Regions from separate parts of the Telluria sp. Soil_C_11 genome, predicted to be linked through region 2. Evidence: predicted binding sites of a transcription regulator. Region 2 holds the regulator's gene; the other holds the start of a gene.

Region 1 (8,931 bases), on a different contig from region 2:
GTCGGCGCTGCTGCCGCCGCTGTTCCCCGGCAGCCTGATGCCGGTCGGGGAGCAGACGCCGGCCTTCGGCTGGCACGTCGCCGTCGCCATCATGGCCTACAGCACGCTCACCATCGCCGCCTTCCATGCGGTAGTGATGGCGCTGCAGGAAACCCGCCTGCACACGCGCAGCGCAAAGAAAGGCTGGCTGGGCACGGCGATCGACCAGCTGCCGGCGCTGCTGACCATGGAAAAGCTGCTGTTCCGGATGATCGGCATCGGTTTCGTGCTGCTCAGCCTGACGGTCCTGTCGGGCATCGTGTTCTCGGAACAGCTGTTCGGGCGCGCGCTGCGCTGGGACCACAAGAATGTGTTCGCGCTGCTGTCGTGGCTGTTGTTTGCCGCGCTGCTGGCCGGACGCCGCTGGCGCGGCTGGCGCGGCAAGACCGCGCTGCGCTTCACGCTGGCCGGTTTCGCTACCCTGGCGCTGGCCTATGTCGGCAGCCGTTTTGTTTTTGAAGTCGTTCTGCACCGGGGGTTCACATGACGCGACTGCTCTTCTGGATTGCGCTCATCATCCTGGTGGTGATGGCGGTACGCAGCAAACTGCGGGCGGCGGTGGCCGCGCGCGGCTATCACCCGCAAGGCGGGGAGGGGATGCCCGCCGGCGGCGCGGCGCGGCCCCAGCCCCGGGTCGAGGAATCGGAGCGCATGACCAGCTGCGCCCAGTGCGGCATCTATTTCCCGGCCTCCGAAGCGGTACACGAGGGCGGGCACGACTACTGCAGCCAGGCGCACGCGCGCCAGCCGGCCGCCTCCCGGCACGATTGAGGCGCATGTCGCCGTTGCACGCACTGTCCGCCGAGTCGCGCGAGACCTTCTGGCGTTCGCTGCAGACGCTCAATGTAACGCGCATCGTGATCGCGCTGGTGCTGCTGGTCTACCTGACGGTCGACGCGCGCCGCGGCCACTTCGGCAGCCAGCTGAGCGGCACGGCCTATGCCGAGACCTGCATCGCCTACCTGCTGGCGGCCCTGCTGTTCGCCGCCGTCACCCAGCGCTGGCGCCACCGCTTCCTGTGGCAGCTGTGCTGCCAGATCCTGGTCGACATCGCCGCCATCTCGCTGCTCTACCTGGCCGCCGGCGGCGCGCGCAGCGGCTTCGGGCTGCTCTACCTGTTCCCGCTGGCCGGCGCGGCGATCCTCGCGCCGCTGCTGCTGGCGCTGTTCTCGGCCTCGCTGGCGACCCTGTTCCTGCTGGCCGAGAGCACCTGGCAGCTTTTCCTCAGCGACCAGGAGCCGCCGCTGTTCCAGGCCGGGATGATGGGCGCCGCCTTCTTCGCCGTAGTGCTGGTGGTGAGCCGGCTGGCGGCGCGCCTGATCGGGCAGGAAGACCTGGCGGCAAAGCGCGGCGCCGACCTCAAGATCCAGCAGGCGGTCTACCGCATCGTGGTCGACGACGCCGGCGACGGCATCCTGGTGGCGGGGCGCGACGGCTTCGTCTTTGCCGGCAATCCGGCGGCACGCCGCATGCTGGGGCTGGACGCCGACAGCGAATTCCGCCTGGCCGACATTCCCGCCCTGGAGCCGGTGGCGCAGGGTTTCGCGGCCTGGCTGGACGGCGGCGCGCAAGGGGCCGGACCGGGCGAAGCCTACGTCACGGTCAAGCGCTGGCAGGGCGCGGCGGGCCCGGTGCGCGGCCGCCTCGACCAGCCGGTGCACTTGAAGCTGCGCTTCGCGCGGGTCGATACCCCGGACGGCGCGGCCGAGCGCAGCGTGATCTTCATGCAGGACGTGAGCGCCATCGAAAACCAGGCGCAGCAACTGAAGCTGGCCTCGATGGGCCGGCTGACCGCCAGCATCGCGCACGAGGTGCGCAATCCGCTGTCGGCGATCGGCCACGCGACCTCGCTGCTGGCCGAGGACCTGACCGGCCCGGCCGAGACCCGTTTGCTGCGCATCGTCGGCGACAACGTGGCGCGCGTGAACCGCATGGTCGAGGACATCCTGAAACTGTCGCGCAAGGTGCAGCCGGGCGGCGAGCCGGTGCGCCTCGGCGCCTTCCTCGCCGAGCTGAAGGCCGAATTCACGGAAACCCATGGCCTGGCCGATAATATGGTGTACATCGGCGACGCCGGCCACCGCACGGTGCGCTTCGATGGCCTGCACCTGCGCGAAGTGCTGGTCAACCTTCTCGGCAATGCCATCCGCTATGCGAGCGGCAAGCCGGCCAGCATCCGCCTGTTCCCGGTGCTGGACGCCACCGGCCGCGTCGAACTGCACGTGCAGGACGACGGCCCCGGCATCACCCCCGAGGTGCGGGCCCACCTGTTCGAGCCCTTCTATACGACATCGAGCAAGGGCACCGGCCTGGGCCTGTACCTGGCGCGCGAGCTGTGCCTGAACAATGGCGCCATGCTCGACTACGAGTACCGGGTGGACGGTCCCGCCGGCTTCGATGCGCCGGGGCGGTTCGTGATCACCTTTGCGGCGGCCTGAATACTGCTCTCTATATATAAGTAAGGAAAACACAGCGCCATGAGTTCTCCCCGCATCCTGGTCATCGACGACGAAGCCGACCTGCGCGAGCTGCTCGAGATCACCCTGGTCAAGATGGGACTGGACGTCGACAGCGCCTCCACCGTGCGCGAAGCGCGTTCGCTGCTCGGCCAGCACGACTATGCGCTGGTGCTGACCGACATGCGCCTGCCCGACGGCACCGGCCTGGAGCTGGTGCGCGAGGTGGCCTGCCTGGGGCGCGGCACGCCGATCGCCGTGATCACCGCCTACGGCAGCGCCGAGAACGCGGTGGTCGCGCTGAAGGCCGGGGCCTTCGACTACGTCTCCAAGCCGGTGGTGCTGGACGACCTGCGCACGATGGTGCGCTCGGCGCTGCGCCTGTCCGAAGCCCCGGCATCCCAGTCGTCACCGGATGCGGGCGAGGGCGATGGCGGCAATTCGCGCCTGCTCGGCCGCTCGCAGGCGATGCAGGCGCTGCGCGCCCAGATCGGGCGGCTGGCGCGTTCGCAGGCGCCGATCGCCATCAACGGCGAATCCGGCAGCGGCAAGGAGCTGGCGGCGCGCGAGATCCATGCCCAGAGCGCGCGCGCCGGCAAGCCTTTCGTCGCCGTCAACTGCGGCGCCATCCCGGAAGCGCTGATGGAGGCCGAGTTCTTCGGTTATCGGAAAGGCGCGTTCACCGGCGCCACCGACGAGCGCGACGGCTTCTTCCAGGCCGCCAACGGCGGCACCCTGATGCTGGACGAGGTGGCCGACCTGCCGCTGGCGATGCAGGTGAAACTGCTGCGCGCGATCCAGGAGCGGCGCGTGCGCAAGATCGGCGCCACCGCCGAGGAAACGGTGGACGTGCGCATCATCAGCGCCACGCACAAGGACCTGGCCAGGCTGGTCGAGACCGGCCAGTTCCGCCAGGACCTGTTCTACCGCCTGAACGTGATCGAGCTGACCCTGCCGCCGCTGCGCGCGCGCCTCGACGACCTGCCGCTGCTGGCCGAGGCCATCCTCGCGCGCCTGGCGGGCCCGGGCAATGCGCGCCTCGGCGCCGGCGTGCTGGACGCGCTGCGCGGCTACGCCTTTCCCGGCAACGTGCGCGAACTGGAAAACGTGCTGGAACGCGCGCTGGCCTTCGCCAACGATGGCGTGATCGAGGTCGGCGACCTGCTGCTGAAGGGCGCGCGCCTGGCGGATGCCGGCGCCGCGGCGCACGAGACGGCGCCGGCCGGGATGCCGCCGGCAGCGGCGCCCGCCGCGCCATCGGCGCTGCCTGTGGCGCCCGCCGCGCCCCTGGCCGCTTCGGCTGCCGCCGCCGCGCCGGCCGAGGCGCCGCCCGGCATGCCCGCGCTGGGCGCCGGCGAGCTGCCCAGCAACCTGCCGGACTACCTGGAGCAGGTCGAGCGCGACATCATCCAGCGCGCCCTGCAGCAGACCCAGTTCAACCGCACCCAGGCCGCCAGCCTGCTCGGGATCAGCGTGCGCCAGTTGCGCTACCAGATGCAAAAGCTGGACATCCACGCGCCCGAACCTTGATTCCGCTCATGCTGCTGTTGTCTTTTCGCCATCGCAGCATGCGCTAAACGTGGACATCGTGGGCGCCTGGCCGCACCACCGAAGGGCCCATGAATCGTTATGTTAGTGCTTACTTTCATTCTGAGGCCCGGAATGGTTCGCCTTGCAAAATGTCAAGCTCGACGGCACAAAAAAATCCGCTCAGCAGGGACTTTGATCTTGCCGAATATCGACTATACTTAGGTCCGGAAGGCTGTCAGACACTAGATGTAGTGGTCAGCCTCAACAAACAGAACAGTAGGGGCAGGGGCGCATCCAGCGTTTTCCGATTGTGCGTCCCCGCTCGCCATTCTCAAAAAGTTATTAGGTTGCCAACTTTGATATGTTGGCATTGGGAGCCTTAATGCAAACATCTTCGGACATTTCCATCAATCCGCAAGCCGCGTCGGTCGGCGCGAGCGCCGCTGAACTGGTCGCCAACGGCGACTACCGCATCATCCGCCGCAACGGCGCCGTGGTGCCGTTCGCTCCCACCAAGATCGCCGTCGCGATGACCAAGGCTTTCCTCGCCGTGAACGGCGAGCAGGGCCGCGAGTCCGCGCGCATCCGCGAACTGGTCGAGCAGCTGACGAACAACGTGGTCGCGGCCCTGGTGCGCCGCCAGCCGAACGGCGGCACCTTCCACATCGAGGATGTGCAGGACCAGGTGGAACTGTCCCTGATGCGCTCGGGCGAGCATGACGTCGCGCGCGAATACGTGCTGTACCGCGCCAAGCGCATGGAAGAGCGCCGCGCCGCCAAGGAAGCCGCCGGCGGCAGCACCCAGATCGACGCGCCGCAGTTCACCGTGGTCGACGGCGGCGTGCGCCGCCCGCTGGACATGAACGAAGTCTCGGCCCTGATCGGCGCCGCCTGCGTGGGCCTGGAAAAGCACGTCGACGCCGACGCCATCCTGGCCGAAACCGTGAAGAACCTGTACGACGGCGTGCCGGTCGAGGAGCTGCACAAGTCGGCCATCCTGGCCGCCCGCGCCCTGATGGAAAAGGATCCGGCCTACAGCCAGGTCACCGCACGCATCCTGCTGCACACCATCCGCAAGGAAGTCTTCGGCAAGGAAGTCGCGCAAGCCGGCGCCGCCGCCGAGTACGTGACCTACTTCCCGCAATACATCGCCAAGGGCATCGACGCCGAGCTGCTGGATGAAGAGCTGGGCAAGTTCGACCTGCAGAAGCTGGCGAAGGCCATCGTCGCCGACCGCGACCTGCAGTTCGGCTACATCGGCCTGCAGACCCTGTACGACCGCTACTTCCTGCACATCCGCGAAACCCGCATCGAGATGCCGCAGGCCTTCTACATGCGCGTCGCGATGGGCCTGGCCCTGCGCGAAGAGAACCGCGAAGCGCGCGCGATCGAGTTCTACAACCTGCTGTCGAGCTTCGACTTCATGAGCTCGACCCCGACCCTGTTCAACTCGGGTACCCGCCGCTCGCAGCTGTCCTCGTGCTACCTGACCACCGTCAGCGACGACCTGGAAGGCATCTACGACGCGATCAAGGAAAACGCGCTGCTGTCGAAATTCGCCGGCGGCCTGGGCAACGACTGGACCCCGGTCCGCGCGATGGGTTCGCGCATCAAGGGCACCAACGGCAAATCGCAGGGCGTCGTGCCGTTCCTGAAAGTGGCGAACGACACCGCGGTGGCGGTCAACCAGGGCGGCAAGCGCAAGGGCGCGGTCTGCGGCTACCTGGAAACCTGGCACCTGGACATCGAGGAATTCCTCGACCTGCGCAAGAACACCGGCGACGACCGCCGCCGCACCCACGACATGAACACCGCGAACTGGATTCCCGACCTGTTCATGAAGCGCGTGATGGAGAAGGGCTCCTGGAGCCTGTTCTCGCCGTCCGAAGTGCCGGACCTGCACGACAAGGTCGGCAAGGCCTTCGAGGAAGCCTACCTGGGCTATGAAGCCAGGGCGGCGCGCGGCGAAATGTCCGTGTACAAGAAAGTCGAAGCGCTCGACCTGTGGCGCAAGATGCTGTCGATGCTGTTCGAGACCGGCCACCCGTGGATCACCTTCAAGGATCCGTGCAACATCCGCTCGCCGCAGCAGCACGTGGGCGTGGTGCACTCGTCGAACCTGTGCACCGAGATCACGCTGAACACCAATGCCGACGAGATCGCCGTCTGCAACCTGGGTTCGGTCAACCTGCCGGCCCACATGAAGGGCGACGGCCTGGACGCGGTCAAGCTGCAGAAGACCATCCGCACCGCGATGCGCATGCTGGACAACGTCATCGACATCAACTACTACGCTGTCGACAAGGCGAAGAACTCGAACCTGCGCCACCGTCCGGTCGGCCTGGGCATCATGGGCTTCCAGGACTGCCTGCACATGATGCGCGTGCCGTTCGCCTCGGAGAAGTCGGTGGAGTTCGCCGACCGCTCGATGGAAGCCGTCTGCTACTACGCCTACCTGGCCTCGACCGAGCTGGCCGAAGAGCGCGGCCGCTACCAGTCCTACGAAGGTTCGCTGTGGGACCGCGGCATCCTGCCGCAGGACTCGATCAAGCTGCTGGCGGAAGAGCGCGGCGGTTACCTCGAGCAGGACACGTCCGAGACCATGGACTGGTCGCTGGTGCGCAGCCGCATCAAGCAGTTCGGCATGCGTAACTCGAACTGCGTGGCGATCGCCCCGACCGCGACCATCTCGAACATCATCGGCGTGTCGGCCTGCATCGAGCCGACCTTCCAGAACCTGTACGTGAAGTCGAACCTGTCGGGCGAATTTACCGAGATCAACTCGTACCTGGTGCGCGACCTGAAGGCGCGCGGCCTGTGGGACGAGGTGATGATCAACGACCTGAAATACTTCGACGGCTCGCTGTCGCGTATCGACCGCGTCCCGCAAGACCTGCGCGACATCTATGCAACGGCCTTCGAAGTCGAGCCGAAGTGGCTGGTCGAAGCGGCTTCCCGCCGCCAGAAGTGGATCGACCAGGCGCAGTCGCTGAACATCTACATGGCCGGCGCCTCGGGCAAGAAGCTGGACGAGACCTACAAGCTGGCATGGCTGCGTGGCCTGAAGACCACCTACTACCTGCGCACCGTGGCGGCGACCCACATGGAGAAGTCGACCACCCGCACCGGCGCCCTGAACGCCGTGCCGGTCGACGGCGGCCTGTCGGCGGCTGCGGCTGCGGCTGCGGCCCCGGTCGCGGCGGCCCCGGCGGCGGACGTGGTGGAAGGCGCGGCCTGCTACCTGCGTCCGGGCGACGCCGGCTTCGACGAGTGCGAAGCCTGCCAGTAACTATATAAGCACGTCGTCCCCGCGCAGGCGGGGATCCAGGTTTGTTCGCAGTACGCTAACTTAAATTGGACCCCCGCCTGCGCGGGGGCGGCGGTTTTGAAGCAAACATACAGTTTATACAGGATAAATATCATGGCTCTGTCATGGGACGATGAACCGATCACCAGCGCACCGGCTGCCGGCGCCGCCGCACCGGAAGGCGCCACCGCCGCCGATGTCGCCAAGCGCGTCAACGCCGACGACAAGCGCATCATCAACGCCAAAACCGACGTCAACCAGCTGGTGCCGTTCAAGTACAAGTGGGCCTGGGACAAGTACCTGGCTGGCTGCGCCAACCACTGGATGCCGCAGGAAGTGAACATGCAGCGCGACATCGAGCTGTGGAAGAACCCGAACGGCCTGACCGAAGACGAGCGCCGCATCGTCAAGCGCAACCTGGGCTTCTTCGTGACCGCCGACTCGCTGGCCGCCAACAACATCGTGCTGGGCACCTACCGCCACATCACGGCGCCGGAATGCCGCCAGTACCTGCTGCGCCAGGCCTTCGAAGAGGCGATCCACACCCACGCCTACCAGTACATCGTCGAGTCGCTGGGCCTGGACGAGAAGGAAATCTTCAACGCCTACAACGAGATCCCGTCGATCCGCGACAAGGACCAGTTCCTGATCCCGTTCATCGAAGTGATCAACGATCCGGAATTCAAGACCGGCACGCTGGAAAACGACCAGAAGCTGCTGCGCTCGATCATCGTGTTCGCGTGCCTGATGGAAGGCCTGTTCTTCTACGTCGGCTTCACCCAGATCCTGGCGCTGGGCCGCCAGAACAAGATGACCGGCGCCGCCGAGCAGTACCAGTACATCCTGCGCGACGAGTCGATGCACTGCAACTTCGGCATCGACCTGATCAACACGATCAAGATGGAAAACCCGCAGCTGTGGACCGCCGAGTTCAAGGAAGAGATCAAGCAGCTGTTCCTGAAGGCCGTCGAGCTCGAGTACCGCTACGCCGAAGACACCATGCCGCGCGGCGTGCTGGGCCTGAACGCCCCGATGTTCAAGGGTTACCTGCGCTTCATCGCCAACCGCCGCGCCGTCCAGATCGGCCTGGACGCGCTGTTCCCGAACGAGGAAAACCCGTTCCCGTGGATGAGCGAGATGATCGACCTGAAGAAGGAACGCAACTTCTTCGAAACCCGCGTGACCGAGTACCAGACCGGTGGCGCGCTGAGCTGGGACTGATCCCGGACCGGCTCCAGGGACGGCGCAACCCGTCCCGCCATCCAGCCCGCCGCCCGGCGGGTTTTTCATTTGGGGCGCCGGAAGATGGCCGAGGGCAGGGCAGCGTCGCCTCCCCGCCCGGCATGCTATGCTGCCCGCACCCCTGCAAGGCCGACTCCAGATGCTTATCAGTCCCCTTCTCAAGCACCCCTCCATCGTCCACGGCTTCGGCCGCCGCCATGACGACATGGCGCAGCTCCTGCCCGGCTACTGGGCCCGGCGTCCGATCCAGCGCGAGCGTCACGGCACCCGCATCGCCATCGTCACCGAACCGAACGAGGACTGCGGCGAGGCCGACGGCATGCTGACCGACCGTCCCGGCCTGCTGCTCGCGATCGC
Region 2 (8,931 bases):
AGGGAGCGTGGGCGCATGGTTTTCTTATCGACGCAGCCCACTTTCACGTTCGCAGTCGACAGCAGGGTCTCGCCGCACCAGGCTTGCTGCGCGAACTGGACCGAGGCGCGACCGAGTTTTTCCACGGTCAGGCGCAGGGTCAGTTCATCGTCCAGGCGTGCGGACGACAGGTACTCGACGCTGGCGCTGCGTACCACGAAAGCGGCGCTTTCCTCGTCGAGCAGGGTTTGCTGATGAATGCCGAGCGAACGCAGCCATTCGGTGCGCGCGCGTTCGAAGAACTTCAGGTAATTGGCGTAGTACACGATGCCGCCGGCGTCGGTGTCTTCGTAATAGACCCGTACTGTCCAGGTGAAAACTGAAGGCATTTCAGCTGCCATAAATGAAAATGGGAAACATTTTACGCGATTTTCATCTTTCATATGTACGGTAGTGAACATATGAACCGAAATGCGCTCCGGCCCAATGGCAGGGCCGTTGATAAATGGGCAGTAGTAGACGTGAGCCATGCACACTCAGCCAACGACTGTAACACTTTCTAACAAACCCTGTCGCTACCGTTACATTGCTGATCCAACGCAAACCGGGGTCAGACTCCGATTTTTGGAAAGATCTCATGGGCCATTTCCAGAATCCGGAGTCTGACCCCGGTTTGACGTTTCTCAAGCCTGGGTGCGTTTGATGTTGAAAGGGGCGAAGCCCTGGCAGGTCGGCATCATCTCGATCAGGTTGATGTTGACGTGCGGCGGCATGGTCGCGATCCAGTAGGCGGTCGCGGCGATGTCTTCGGCCGTCAGCGGCTGGGTGCCTTCGTAGACCTTGGCGGCGGCCGCGTCGTCGCCCCTGAAGCGCACGTTCGAGAATTCGGTGCCGCCGCACAGGCCCGGCGCCAGGTTGGTGGCGCGCACGCCGGTGCCGACCAGGTCGGCGCGCAGGTTCAGCGTGAACTGCTCGACGAAGGCCTTGGTGGCGCCGTACACATTGCCGCCCGGGTAGGGATAGTGGCCGGCGACCGAACCGAGGTTGATGACCAGGCCGCTGCCGCGCTCGACCATCGAAGGCAGCACGGCGTGGGTCATCGTCACCAGGCCCTTGACGTTGGTGTCGATCATCGTATTCCAGTCTTCCAGCGGGACTTCGTGCGCCGGTTTGGTGTTCAGGGCCAGGCCCGCGTTGTTGATCAGGACGTCGATCTGGCGCCAGGATTGCGGCAGCATCGACAGCGCTTCCTCGATCGAGGCCTTGTCGGTGACGTCCATCGCGACCGGCAGCGCGGATTCGCCCAGTTCCCCGGCCAGGGCTTCCAGGCGCTCCTTGCGCCGTGCCGCCAGCACCACCTGGTGGCCATTCTTGACGAAGGTGCGCGCCATTGCGGCGCCGAAGCCGGCCGATGCGCCGGTAATGAATACGATCATGATGGATCCCGGAAGGTGGAAAGTGAACTGCGAGATTGTAGCCGAAATGATCATTGCGCGAAGGGTGGGGCCTGGCGGGCTCTTGCAAGGCCGTCATCGCCTTTCTTGCTTACCAGGCGCTACTTCCCTTACAATCGGGAGTTCCATTTACGTCTCACGTAACTGGCGAAAGCCGCCTGCCTGCGGCGAAGGTGGAGATCCACCGTGGAGCGTGAGATGTCGTTTGCCGTTCGCCTGGGCAGCCTTCGACCGGTACGTTCGTATCGCGGCTGCCTATGTTCCGGCTCCCGCCTTAGTTCAGCGCTGCCTGTTGCCTGGTACTCTTATCGATTGGAGTTTTTTCATGTTTGCAAAAGATCACACGCTCGCCAACGTCGACCCGGAACTGTGGGATGCGATCCAGAAGGAAAACACCCGCCAGCAAGACCACATCGAGCTGATCGCATCCGAGAACTACACCTCGCCGGCCGTGATGCAGGCGCAGGGCTCCCAGCTGACCAACAAGTACGCCGAAGGCTACCCGGGCAAGCGCTACTACGGCGGCTGCGAATACGTCGACATCGCCGAGCAGCTGGCGATCGACCGCGTCAAGCAACTGTTCGGCGCCGAAGCCGCCAACGTGCAGCCGAACTCGGGCTCGCAGGCCAACCAGGGCGTGTTCTTCGCCATGCTGAAGCCGGGCGACACCATCATGGGCATGTCGCTGGCCGAAGGCGGCCACCTGACCCACGGCATGGCGCTGAACATGTCGGGTAAATGGTTCAACGTCATCTCCTACGGCCTGACCGAGCAGGAAGACATCGACTACGAGCAGATGGAACGCCTGGCGCGCGAGCACAGGCCGAAGCTGATCATCGCCGGCGCCTCCGCCTTCTCGCTGCGCATCGACTTCGAGCGTTTCGCCAGGGTCGCCAAGGAAATCGGCGCCTGGTTCATGGTCGACATGGCCCACTACGCCGGCCTGATCGCCGCGGGCGAATACCCGAACCCGGTGCCGTACGCCGACTTCGTCACCTCGACCACCCACAAATCCCTGCGCGGCCCGCGCGGCGGCATCATCCTGATGAAGGCCGAGCACGAGAAGGCCATCAACTCGGCCATCTTCCCGGGCATCCAGGGCGGTCCGCTGATGCACGTGATCGCCGGCAAGGCGGTCGCCTTCAAGGAAGCGCTGTCGCCGGAATTCAAGGAATACCAGCAGCAGGTGGTCAAGAACGCCAAGGCCCTGGCGGACGCCCTGATCGCACGCGGCCTGCGCATCGTGTCCGGCCGTACCGAGTCGCACGTGATGCTGGTCGACCTGCGTTCGAAGGGCCTGACCGGCAAGGAAGCGGAAGCGATCCTGGGCCAGGCACACATGACCTGCAACAAGAACGGTATCCCGAACGACCCGCAGAAGCCCTTCGTGACCTCCGGCATCCGTCTCGGCAGCCCGGCCTTCACCACCCGCGGCTTCAAGGAAGAGGACGCGACCAAGGTCGGCAACCTGATCGCCGACGTGCTGGACAACCCGCACGACGCCGCGACCATCGAGCGCGTCAAGGCCGAAGTGAAGAAGCTGACCGACAAGTACCCGGTCTACGCAGCGTAAAGCAAGCATCGAGCAATCAGCGCAGCAGCCCCGGCGACCATGAAATGCCCTTTCTGTCAGCATGAAGACACCCAGGTCCTCGATACCCGCGTATCCGAGGAGGGCGATTCCATCCGCCGCCGGCGCCGCTGCGCCCAATGCGACAAACGCTTCACCACGTATGAGCGCGTCGAGCTCTCGATGCCGATCATCGTCAAGAAGAGCGGCAGCCGCACCGAATTCGAAGCCTCCAAACTGCGCGGCAGCCTGATGCTGGCCCTGCGCAAGCGCCCGGTGGCGGCCGGCGCCATCGACGCCGCCATCGCCTCGATCGAGGAAAAGCTGCTCACCAGCGGCCGCCGCGAAGTCGACAGCGTCTACGTCGGCGAACTCGTGATGCAGGAACTCAAGCGTCTCGACAAGATCGCCTATATCCGCTTCGCGTCCGTCTACAAGAACTTCGAGGATTTGTCCGAGTTCCAGGAAGCGATTGCCGAAGTCGGCCAGCCGCGTAAGTAAACTCCCCATTTAGTTCCGTTGCCACGCTTGAGCCGCCACACTGCTGGCCTGAGCTCGCCTGATAACTTCTGGTCTTCCTGAACCGAGACCGGAGGTGTCGCATGCGCGGCTGTCGTGCCTTTCGCAAAGGCGCTGGCTTCACGCTGGCGGAAGTGCTGGTGGCCCTGTTCGTGGTCGCCCTCGGCGTGGCCGGCGCCGCAGCCGTGCAGGCGGTGGCCGTGCAGGCGGCGGGCGAGGCGGCGCGCCTGTCCGACGGCACGCGGCTGGCCGCGTCGCTGGCCCAGCGCATGCGCGCGAATCCGGCCGCGATGGCGCTGCCCGATGCCGCCAATCCCTATCTCCAGTTCGACGCCCGGGCCGGCGCGGCCATCGCCGCGTCCTTGTCCTGCTACGCCGGCGCGGACTGCTCGCCGGTTCAAATGGCGGACTTCGACCTGGCCGACACCGCCGAGGCGCTGGCCCGGCGCTTTCCCGGCGGACGCATGCGGGTCTGCCGCGACGCCCAGGCGCCCGACCCGTCCGGCCTGCTGTCGTGGAGCTGCACGGACGATCCCGGCGCCCCGGTCACGATCAAGCTGGGCTGGCCCGCCAGGCAGGGCGCTCCCGACGTTCCGCTCGTGTTCCTGACGCTCGGAAAGGGGACGCCATGAGCCGGCCGCCGCATCTGCATCCCCGTCTGCGCCCGCATTTGCGCCAGGCAGGCCTGACCCTGCCCGAGATGATGGTGGCGGTCGCGATCGGCCTGGCGGTCCTGCTGGCCGCGGCCCGGCTGCTGGAGCTGGCCAATGGCGCCTACGCCGCCCAGACCGAAAGCGCGGCCCTCGACGATGCCGGCCGCTACGCCCTCGAACTGGTCGGCCGCGCGGTGCGGCAGGCCGCCCATGCCGATCCGCTGCAGCTGGACCTGTCGGCGCCGGTAGACGTGCTGCCGGCGCGCCTGGCGGGCCTGGATGCGCGCTCGCTCGGCGGCGCGACGGCCGGCATCGGCTCGCCGCTCGCGGCCGTCGCCAACGGCAGCGACGTGCTGGCCGTGCGCTTTCCCGGCGCCGGCGCAGGGCCCGGCGGCGATGGCAGCCTGCTCGACTGCGCGGGATTCGGCGTCGGCGCAGGCGAAGAGGGTTGGAGCATTTTTTACGTGGCAAAGAACGCCGATGGCGAAGCCGAGCTGCGCTGCAAATACCATGGCGCCATCCACTGGAGCGCGGACGCGGTGGTGCCGGGCGTGGACAGTTTCCAGGTCTTGTACGGACTGGACACCGACACCCCGCGCGACGGCGCCGCCAACCGCTACGTGAACGCCGACGCCATCCGTGCGCTCGACGCGGCCCTGGGCGCCGGCCTGGCGCCCCAGGAATTCAACCGCCGCACGTGGTGGAAACGCGTGGTCAGCGTGCGCATCTCCCTGCTGCTGCATGGCGCCCGGCCGGCCCGGAACGACGGCAGGGGCCAGGAATTCCAGTTGTTCGGCCCGGCGTACGCGGCCGGCGCGGCGCAGGGCGACCAGGGCACGGTGCTGCGCGAGGACGCCTTGCCGGAGGGATTGCGGCGGCGCGAGCGCAGGCTGTTTTCGGCGACGGTCGCGCTGCCGGCGGGGGCCTTGTGAACGGCCGCGTCCGATGCCTGGCCGTCGTGCGGGCGCACGCGCGCACGCGCGGCGCGGCCCTGGTCTGCTCGCTGCTGCTGATGATGGCGGCGATGCTGGTCGCCGTCTCGATCAGCCGGACCGTGTTTGCCGCGATCGCTTCGGCAGGCGCCGAGCGCGAGCGCAGCCTTGCCTGGGAGACGGCCGAAGCGGCGCTGCGCGATGCCGAGCGTGACGTCGCCGGCGGCGCCGATCCGGCCCGCGCCGCCCAGTTCACGGCGGTCGGCGCCGCTGGCTTCGTCGACGGCTGCGGACGCGGCGGCGCCGGCCGCGGACTGTGCAGTGCGACCTCGCCGCCGGCCTGGCAGGTACTCGACCTGGCCGAGGCCGGCAACCCGGCCCTGGTGCCTTACGGATACTTCACCGGCGCCAGCATCGGCGGCGGCACGGGCAGGGGCCTGTTGCCGGCGCAGCCGCCGGCCTACCTCATCGAACGCATTGCGCCGCCGGGCGCCGGCGCGTCCCTCGGCAACTTCTACCGGATCACCGCGATCGGCTTCGGCAGCAATGCCGCGGTCCGGGTCGTGTTGCAGTCCGTGTACCGCAAGCCGGCGCCGCCCGGAGGCGCTCCGCCCGGCAGTGCGGACACTCCTCCGGGCGAGGCTGCGCCGGGTGGGGCCGGGCCACCGGGCGGCGAGGGCGTGCCCGGCTGGCCCGGCGTACAGGAACCGGCCGCGCCCGATCCGCCTGCGGGCGGGCAGGGAGCGGAGCCCGGCACCGGCAGCGACGCCGCAACGCCCCCTGCCCAGTTGCCGGCGGGACGCATCGGCTGGCGCGAGATCGCCAACTGGCCGCGGCTGCATGCCGAGGCCGTGCAGTGAACGATGACATCGACTACAGAAAGGAACGGGAACCATGCAGGTGCGACGCGGCTTTACCCTGATCGAAATGCTGGTGGTGCTGGCCATCCTGTGCATCCTGGCGGCGGCGGCCTGGCCGAGCTATGCCGGCTATATCGTGCGCACCCGGCGCACCGAAGGGCAGATCGCCCTGATCGACACGATGCAGCAGCAGGCGCGCTACCGCCTGCAGCACAACACCTATGCCGAATACACGTCCGAGGATGAAGCGGTGGAGTCGCTGGGCTTCCGCTGGTGGTCGGGCGCGACCCCGGCCGCCAGCGCCTACGAGCTGGACGCGCACGCCTGTCCGGGACAGGACATCGCCGTGTGCGTCGAACTGCGCGCCCGTCCCGGCACGAACCGGGTCGACAGCCGCTTCCGCGATCCGGATTGCGGCGTCCTGACCCTCGACAGCGTCGGCGTGCGCGCGGCCCAGGGAGCGGGGCGGTGCTGGCCATGAGCCGCCCCTGGCCGCAGCCGCGGCGAAGCGGCTTTTCGATGATCGAGCTGCTGGTCGTGCTGGCGGTGGCCGGCGTGCTGCTGGCGGCAGGCGGCCCGGGACTGCGCGACCTGGTCCGGACCCAGCAATTGAAGACCGCCACGAACGACCTGTACGCCGCCATCGGCCTGGCGCGCGCGCAGGCGCTGGCGCGCGGCGAGATCGTGATGCTGTTGCCGAAGGGCGCCGGGGGCGCCGACTGGCGCCGCGGCTGGACCGTGTTCCTCGACCGCGACGGCGACCGCCAGCCGGGACCGGGCGACACCGTGCTGGCCGAGCATGGGCCGCTGGCGCAGGGCCTGGCAGTGGTCTTTTCCTTCACCAGCCCGGCGCCGCCTTACTATATCGCCTACAATGGCGCCGGACGCAGCTGCCGCGACAGCAATCCGGCGGCGGCGCGCTATGGCACGCTGTCGCTGTTCCATGGCGCCGGCATCCGCCGTATTAAAATCAATATGCTGGGCCGGGCCCGCAGCTGCAACCCGGCGCGCGACGCTTCCTGCGACGGTCCCGCCGCGCCGCCATGAACGAACGAACCGACAAGACATTGTGCTGATACTGAGCGATACCGAAGGCATGGCCCTGGCCCTGGAATGGGCCGCCAAGGGCATGTACATCACCGCGCCGAACCCGCGCATCGGCTGCGTGATCGTGCGCGACGGCGAAGTGATCGGCGCCGGCCACACCCAGCCGGCCGGCCAGGCGCACGCCGAGGTGCAGGCCCTGCGCGACGCCCAGGCGCGCGGCAACGACGTGCGCGGCGCCACCGCCTATGTCACGCTGGAGCCCTGCAGCCATTACGGCCGCACGCCGCCATGCTCGAACGCGCTGATCCAGGCCGGCCTCGGCCGCGTGGTGGCGGCGATGACGGACCCGAACCCGCTGGTGGCCGGGCGCGGCCTGGCGAAGCTGGAAGCGGCCGGCATCGCGGTCAGCTCGGGCATCATGGCCGACCAGGCCTGTGAACTGAATATCGGCTTCTTCCACCGCATGCGCTTCGGGAAGCCCTGGGTGCGCCTGAAGACGGCCGCCAGCCTCGACGGCACGACGGCGCTGGCGTCGGGCGAGAGCCAGTGGATCACCGGTCCCGAAGCGCGCGCCGACGGCCATGCCTGGCGCGCCCGCGCGCAGGCGATCCTGACCGGCATCGGCACCGTCAAGGCGGACGATCCGCAGCTGACCGTGCGTGGCATCGAGACGCCGCTGCAGCCGCGCCGCGTGATCGTCGACAGCCGCCTCGAGATCGACACCGGCGCCCGCATCCTGCAGGGCGAGCCGTGCTGGATCGTCGCGGCGCAGGCGAACGCCGAAAAGGAAGCCCGGCTGCGCACCGCCGGCCATGAGGTCATCCTCCTGCCCAACAGCGCCGGCAAGGTCGACCTGCCGGAACTGATGCTGGAACTGGGCAGGCGCGAAATCAACGAGCTGCACGTCGAGGCGGGAAGCAAGCTGAACGCCTCGCTGGTGCGCGAAGGCTGCGTCGACGAGCTGCTGGTCTACCTGGCGCCGAGCCTGATCGGCCCGGGGCAGGGCATGTTCGCGCTGCCGGCGCTGGCGCAGCTGAACGAGAGGCTGGCATTGCGCTTCCACGGCGTGCAGCAGGTCGGCTCCGACCTGCGCATCCTGGCGCGCTTCAATCATCAAGAAAAGGAATAGGGATGTTTACTGGAATCGTCGCTGCCGTGGGCAGCATCCAATCGGTCAAGCCGCTCGAAGGCGGCTCGTTCGCGGGCGTGCGCCTGCAGATCGACGCCGGCGGCCTGGGACTGGACGACGTCGCACTGGGCGACTCGATCGCCATCAACGGCGCCTGCATGACCGTGGTCGAGAAGACCGGCAACGCGTTCGCGGTGGACGTCTCGCGCGAGAGCCTGAACCGCACCGCGGGCCTGGACCAGCCGGGCGAAGTGAACCTGGAAAAGGCCCTGACCCTGGCCGAGCGCCTGGGCGGCCACCTGGTCTCCGGCCACGTCGACGGCCTGGGCACCGTGCACAGCTTCGAGCCGATCGGCGAATCCTTCAAGCTGGTGATCGACGCGCCCGTCGAACTGGGCAAGTACCTGGCCTACAAGGGGTCGATCGTGGTGAACGGCGTGTCGCTGACCGTCAACAGCGTCGAAGACCTGGAAGCCAACGGCGCGAAAGTCTGCCGTTTCTCGATCAACCTGATCCCGCACACGATCGCCGTCACCACCCTCAAGCACCTGCACGCCGGCGCCCGGGTCAACCTCGAGATCGACCTGATCGCGCGCTACGTCGAGCGCATGCTGACCGCCGCCAGGGCGTGATCGACGTCCGGCCCCGGCCGGACAAAATCTTCTCCGTTTCTCTGCCGTTTGGCGTAGACTTCCTGCTGGCAATTCGTCCAGTAGGGAGCGCATTCGCCCGCCTGTATTTACCAAAGAATAAAAGCTAAGAAGGGGACCCAAGTTGAAGCACAAGGA

What was found. Region 2 encodes NrdR, which represses ribonucleotide reductase genes. Its sites were predicted from a motif close to CACNANATNTNGTG; they were not measured.
Region 1: the regulator NrdR is predicted to act here: its motif matches at 4,266-4,279, upstream of AC3A6M_RS02805 (ribonucleoside-diphosphate reductase subunit alpha).

Annotation. Positions count from the first base shown of each region.
Region 1 is NZ_JBDGIN010000001.1:646,887-655,817, reverse strand. It holds gene AC3A6M_RS02825 (cytochrome C assembly family protein) at 1-526, shown strand, start outside; gene AC3A6M_RS02820 (PP0621 family protein) at 523-810, shown strand; gene AC3A6M_RS02815 (sensor histidine kinase) at 816-2,477, shown strand; gene AC3A6M_RS02810 (sigma-54-dependent transcriptional regulator) at 2,517-4,025, shown strand; gene AC3A6M_RS02805 (ribonucleoside-diphosphate reductase subunit alpha) at 4,408-7,314, shown strand; gene AC3A6M_RS02800 (ribonucleotide-diphosphate reductase subunit beta) at 7,447-8,553, shown strand; gene AC3A6M_RS02795 (purine nucleoside phosphorylase YfiH/LACC1 family protein) at 8,714-8,931, shown strand, end outside.
Region 2 is NZ_JBDGIN010000005.1:237,362-246,292, reverse strand. It holds gene ybgC (tol-pal system-associated acyl-CoA thioesterase) at 1-368, opposite strand, end outside; gene AC3A6M_RS11410 (SDR family oxidoreductase) at 663-1,415, opposite strand; ZMP/ZTP riboswitch at 1,564-1,662, shown strand; gene glyA (serine hydroxymethyltransferase) at 1,759-3,006, shown strand; gene nrdR (transcriptional regulator NrdR) at 3,046-3,504, shown strand; gene pilV (type IV pilus modification protein PilV) at 3,606-4,154, shown strand; gene AC3A6M_RS11390 (PilW family protein) at 4,151-5,107, shown strand; gene AC3A6M_RS11385 (pilus assembly PilX family protein) at 5,104-5,967, shown strand; gene AC3A6M_RS11380 (type IV pilin protein) at 6,002-6,448, shown strand; gene AC3A6M_RS11375 (GspH/FimT family pseudopilin) at 6,445-7,014, shown strand; gene ribD (bifunctional diaminohydroxyphosphoribosylaminopyrimidine deaminase/5-amino-6-(5-phosphoribosylamino)uracil reductase RibD) at 7,064-8,143, shown strand; gene AC3A6M_RS11365 (riboflavin synthase) at 8,146-8,775, shown strand; gene AC3A6M_RS11360 (S9 family peptidase) at 8,918-8,931, shown strand, end outside.